2 regions of the Caproicibacterium sp. BJN0003 genome follow, and region 1 is predicted to be linked to the other one. Evidence: predicted binding sites of a transcription regulator. Region 1 holds the regulator's gene; the other holds the start of a gene.
What was found. The regulator HrcA, encoded in region 1, represses chaperone genes, less so after heat shock. The targets are predictions, from matches to a motif close to TGTTAGCACTCNNNNNNNNNGAGTGCTAACA.

Region 1 (3,097 bases):
TTTTTTGATTTTCACTATGAAAAAATGGAAAAAAGAGCACCCGGATTTTTTCTGCGACACGCTTTATTTTGGAGGCGGAACCCCCAGCCTTTTAGGGGCTGAGCGGCTCTGCCGTCTAACAAATACTGCCCGAACCGAATTTGGTCTTACCGATGCTGAAATCACGGTGGAAGTTAATCCCGGAGAAATTCCGCCCGATTTTTTCCCACCTCTTTTTGAGGCAGGTGTCAACCGTATTTCATTAGGGCTTCAGTCCGCAAATTCTAAAGAACTTTCTTTTCTCGGGCGCCGACACACGCCTCAACAGGCTGCTTCCGCCATGGCAGAAGCACGACGCGCCGGAATTCAAAATATTTCTCTTGATTTGATTTTGGCATTTCCGGGACAGACCGACGATTCTTTAAAAGAAAGCATTCGATTCTGCCAAGAAAATGGTGCTTCTCACGTTTCCGCCTATCTTTTGCAAATCGAACCGGGCACGTTGTTTTTTAAAAATCGAAACAGTTTAAATCTTCCCGGAGAAGAAGAAAACTGTGAACGATATCTTCTTGCCTGCCAAGAATTAAAAAATGCAGGTTTTTCCCAATATGAAATTTCGAATTTTGCAAAGCCGGGCTATGAAAGCCGCCACAATTTAAAATACTGGAATCAGGAAGAATATCTTGGGCTTGGTCCTTCTGCTTCTTCCTATTATAATAGAAAACGATTTTACTGGCCGCGTTCTCTGCGGGGATTTCTGATGGGAGAACCACCTATAGAAGAAACCGATCGTGTAATCCCTGCCGGCAGTTTTTCGGAATATGCACTTTTGCGTCTGCGCCTCTGCAAAGGACTAACTGAAAAAGATTGTCTGAGCCGCTTTTCTCATGGAATCCCAAGCTCTCTGCGTGAAGCAGCGATTCCTTACCAAAAAGCCGGGCTTTTAACGCAGTCACCTGAATCACTTTCACTGACGCCGCGGGGGTTTTTGGTTTCAAATTCTTTGATCGAAACCTTGCTGGAAGCATTATAAATCTTAAAATAACTTTTCTAAAAAGGGACTGGCAATTTTTTTGCCGGCCCCTTTTTCTAGTTTTTTGTAAAAATTTTTGACAATTCATAATCTCTTTACAAATACCCTATTGACACTGGGGCAAAGTAATGGTACATTTATAAATGTAGTTAGCACTCGATCTTATAGAGTGCTAACTCGTCAAAAGAGGTGATCTTCATGGAACTCAGCCCACGCAAGCAAAAAATTTTAACAGCGGTCATTGAACTTTATACTGAAACCGGTGAACCGGTCGGAAGCAAAGTGCTGTGTGAGATGCTTGAGTTTCCGGTTTCCTCTGCCACTGTGCGCAACGAGATGAGTGAGCTTTCCGCAATGGGTCTTTTGGAACAGCCACACACTTCCGCCGGAAGGGTTCCCAGTGAATCCGGATATCGTTTTTATCTGGACTCTTTAATTGAACCGGAATCCACCACTCCGGATGAGCGGCATTTTATTGATGCTTTGCTTCTCCCCAGCGCCTATGACCCGGAAAAACTTTTGGACGGTGTTTCACGAGCACTTTCTGGAATGACCCGTTTAGCGGCAATTTCCATTACCCCCAGCGGACGGGATGCAGTTGTTCGGGCAGTTCAGTTTGTTCAGACAAGCCGTCGCACCTCAATGGTCATTTTGATGACCAGCAACGGTACCATGCACACACGGGTTTTTCATTGTGAGTTTGATCTTTCCCCTGAAATTTTGCGGGTATTTTTTCGAGTTTTTAATGAAAAGCTTGTAAACATGCCAATTCGCAAAATTACGCCTGCTTTTATCCAATCTTTGGCGGCTTCCATGGGGAATGTCGGTATGCTGATGAGCAGTGCATTGATGGCATTGTTAGAAGTAGCCCGCGAAGCAATGGGAGCTGACGTTCGCATGGATGGAGAAACGAATCTGCTCTATTATCCCGAGGTTGGAGAAGGGGATCTTCGCCGAGTGATGGGATTTTTAGCGCGGCAAGACGAAGTTTACCGCCTGCTGATTGAACCCGGTGACCGGGTTTTGATTGGAAAAGAGATCGGGGTTCCGGCACTTGACAGCATGGCGCTAATTATTTCCCACTATGCAATCAATGGAACGCCTGCCGGAGCAATCGCACTTTTAGGGCCCATGCGTATGAATTACAAGCGCCTTCTCGGGAGTCTTTCGTACCTTTCCGACAGTGTAGGACGAATGCTCACGGAATTAATGAAATTACAATGACTTTAGAGTCAAAAAGATAGGGGGCATCATCTTGAATAAAAAAGAAGACAACCAAGAGAAGCAAAAAGAGAAGCCACAGGAAGAAAAAGCTGAAAAAACTAAGGTGGAAGAAAAGGAACCTGCTGAGTCAAAGCCCGAAGAAAAAGTGGAAAATCCACAGGAGGATCCTGCAAAACTTTTGGAAAAAGCGCAGGCGGAGCTTAAAAAGCAAAAAGACATTCTGCTGCGCACGGCCGCAGAATACGATAACTATCGTAAACGCACCGAACGCGAGAAAGCAACGGCTTATGCCGATGCAACTGCGGCGACGGTTTTGGAATTTCTTCCGGTAGCCGATAACCTGACGCGAGCTCTCAGTCAGAAAGACTGTTCCATAGAAGACCTGCGCAAAGGGATTGAGATGGTTCAAAAGCAAATGGAATCCGCACTTAAAAAGCTTGGAGTTGAACCCATGGGCAAAAAAGGCGATCCATTTGATGCCGAATATCACAATGCCGTTTCTCACATTGAAAGTGACGATCTTGGAGAAAATGTCATTGCAGAAGTTTTTCAGCCCGGTTATAAACTGGGTGACCGTATTGTTCGTCACGCGATGGTTCAGGTTGCCAATTGATTTTGGAAACCCTAGTTTTTCTTTTGTCCTTCCGCATGGATTTCATGCAGATTTAAATAAAACATTTACACCGAAACATTGATTTGGAGGTAACAAATATGAGTAAAACAATTGGTATTGATTTAGGCACTACAAACTCCTGTGTTGCAGTTATTGAAGGCGGTGAGCCAGTCGTCATCGCAAATGCCGAAGGCGGACGTACAACCCCTTCCGTTGTCGGCTTTAAAAAAGACGGCGAGCGCATGGTC
Region 2 (3,097 bases), 200 kb from region 1:
ATTTCCCGTGGATTCATCCCGCGAATGCAGATTGCCATACAGAGAGCACTTGCCTGATAATCCGGAATATCCCCACAGACATATCCTTTAATAAACCAGCGAATCTCTTCCGTTGATAATTCTTTTCCGTCACGCTTTTTGAAAAGAATATCATACATCCTCATTCTTTTTTGCCCCCTAAAGACGATTCCCGAAAAGCAACCGGTAAAAGTTCCTTTAATAAATAGGTTTTCACTTCGCCTTTCTCGCCTTGCAGATAAATTGGAAAATCCGGCCCACAAAACTCACTGAGGACCTGAAGGCAAATTCCACACGGGGGGCATGGAGCAGAAAGTTCCTTTTCTGCCGGGCCCCCTACGATTGCGATGGCACAAAAGCTTCTTGCACCACTACTGACTGCACTCGCGATTGCTGCGCGCTCTGCACAAATCGTTGCGCCATAGGAAGCACTTTCAATATTCCCACCCAAAAAAACACGTCCATCACAAGTGAGAAGCGCTGCACCTACCCGAAAGTTGGAATAGGGTGCATAAGATTTCGTACGAGCCTGCTGCGCTGCTTTTAACAACTCCTCAGGTTTCATTTAAATACCTCCTTTTTAATCTGTATTTTTGTCTTGAATCAGACGAACAATACGACTGGTTCCCAAACGATCTGCTCCCAGCTCTAAAAAGCGGCGTGCATCTTCCAAGGTGGAAATCCCCCCTGCAGCTTTTACGCGCACCTCTGGTGCCACCTCTTTTCTAAGAAGTGCAACGTCTTCAAAAGTGGCGCCGCCGCTGGAAAACCCGGTACTAGTCTTAATAAAATCGGCTCCTGCCATACTCACCGTTTTGCACATTTTGATTTTTTCTTCTCTTGTAAGAAGACAGGTTTCAATGATCACCTTTAAAATTTTTCCATGGCATGCTTCTTTTACCCTGCGGATCTCCTCTTCTTCCAAATCAAAACGGCCTTCTTTGATCCAGCCAAGATTCACAACCATATCAATTTCTTCCGCGCCATTTTGAACCGCCTCAGAGGCCTCAAAGCATTTAACCGAAGTCGTATGGTAACCATTTGGAAATCCAATAACCGTACAGACGGGAATCTTTCCATGAAGATATTCTGAAGCACGCTTTACAAAGCTCGGCGGAATGCAGACGCTGGCAGTCGAAAAAGAAACCGCTTCCTCACAGAGCTTTTTAATTTGCTCCCAAGAAGTTTCTGGTTTTAACAATGTATGATCCACATGGGATAAAAGGATCTGATCTTCTTTTGAAAGCATCTGATACCCCTCCTATTTATTAATCAAAAGTTTTTCTGAGCATATTATAAACTAATTTTAGTCTTTGGTCTATTCTTTTTAAAATTAGCACTCTTTATATTAAAGTGCTAATTATTTACAATTAGTTCATATTTAGTGCGCAAATTCGTTACAATTAACAGGTAATATAAGAATTGTTCAAAGGAGCAAAGCTCCCGAGGGCAAAAATCAAAATTCAAATTCTTAATTGGAGGTATGTATTATGTTTGACTTGATTCCTTTTGAACATCGTGGTAAGGCTTTAAACAACTTCTGGGATCCCTTCGATGGAGAATTTTTCCCGGATCTTTCAAAGGCCGCATTCCCCTGCCGCACCGATATCCGCGATGAGGGAAACAAATACGTTTTGGAGGCAGAAATGCCCGGTTTCAAAAAAGAAGATATCCAAATTAACGTTGAGGGCGATCGAATGACCCTTTCCGCAAATCATCAAGAACAGAATGAAGAAAAAGATGAAAACAACCATTACATCCGCCGTGAACGCAGCTGGGGCAGCGTAAGCCGCTCATTCGACATCAGCGGCATTGATGCGCAGAGGATCGAAGCTTCCTACCAAAACGGGGTTCTGCATCTGGATCTGCCAAAAGTTCATGAGCAGAAATCCGATTCTCGCTCCATTCAAATTCGCTAATTAATTATAAAGCAGCGATGTTTTTCATAGTTTTGCGAGCATAATCCTACAATAAAAAATCAGGCACCACAAAGAGCACAAACTCTTTTATGGTGCCTGATTTTTATTTAATAAGGTTAAAAACGGGACATGGGCAGCAAAAGCTTCAAGCAGAAACATGCATCCTTCTTCGTCCCAAAAAGAAGCTGACAAAGAAGATCACCGCTGCAACCAAAACAATGGTGCCGCCAGCGGCAGTCCCAGCGTAATAGCTGATGATCAGCCCCGAAATTCCCGAAACTACGGAGAAAATAACCGATAATCCGTGATAGCTGCGCATAGATTTTGCAACATTTCTGGCTGCTGCCGCCGGCAAAACCAATAAAGAATTGATGATCAGTACCCCAACCCATTTAATTGATACCGTAACAAGAACAGCAACGATCATCATAAAGACCTGCTGAATGACACCGACCGGAATATTTTTACTAGCCGCCAAATCCCCATTCACACTGGTAAGCAAAAATGGATTAAAAAACAACACCCAAGCGATTAAAATCACCAAAAGCAAAATTCCAAGCATTCCGATTTCTTCCGGCTGAACCGTAAGAATATCTCCGATTAAATAGGAGGAATACTTTGCGAATCCTCCGGCAGCCGAAAGCAAAACCACTCCCAGAGCAAGACCGGTAGAAGCAAAAACTCCGATAATAGTATCTGCTGAAGAAGAAGCCTTCCGCATCACCGCAGAAATTCCCAGTGCAAACAAAAGTGCAAAACCCATCATCGAAATCAGATAATTATCAATTCCGAGCATGACACCGATCGCAATTCCAGTCAATGCAGAATGACCCAAGGCATCGCTAAAAAATGCCATTTTATTATTGACAATCATCGTCCCCACAAGTCCAAAAAGCGGGGTAATCAGAATGATTGCCAAAAGTGCATTCTTCATGTAACCAAATTCGGTCCATTGAAACGGCAGAAGTGTATCAACCAGACGATAAAACCATTCCATGCTCATCTTCCCCCTGCCAACTTTAATCCAAACGCTTCCTTAACAGCATTTGTCTGCATGACCTGATGAACCAGGCCACTCACTATGATTGTTTTGTCCAAAAGCGCTGCGCAGGTCGCGTATTTTTCTACATGTGCAAGATCATGGCTCACCAGCAAAATCG

Region 2: OP489_RS10645 (Hsp20/alpha crystallin family protein) is a predicted target of HrcA. The motif match lies at 1,350-1,380, and genes of this name have one in related genera.

What each region holds. Positions count from the first base shown of each region.
Region 1 is NZ_CP111108.1:2,319,422-2,322,518, forward strand. Features, by position in the region: gene hemW (radical SAM family heme chaperone HemW) at 1-1,012, shown strand, start outside; gene hrcA (heat-inducible transcriptional repressor HrcA) at 1,211-2,236, shown strand; gene grpE (nucleotide exchange factor GrpE) at 2,268-2,849, shown strand; gene dnaK (molecular chaperone DnaK) at 2,948-3,097, shown strand, end outside.
Region 2 is NZ_CP111108.1:2,124,086-2,127,182, forward strand. Features, by position in the region: gene OP489_RS10630 (pyrimidine-nucleoside phosphorylase) at 1-164, opposite strand, end outside; gene cdd (cytidine deaminase) at 161-583, opposite strand; gene deoC (deoxyribose-phosphate aldolase) at 599-1,267, opposite strand; gene OP489_RS10645 (Hsp20/alpha crystallin family protein) at 1,509-1,937, shown strand; gene OP489_RS10650 (metal ABC transporter permease) at 2,083-2,934, opposite strand; gene OP489_RS10655 (metal ABC transporter ATP-binding protein) at 2,937-3,097, opposite strand, start outside.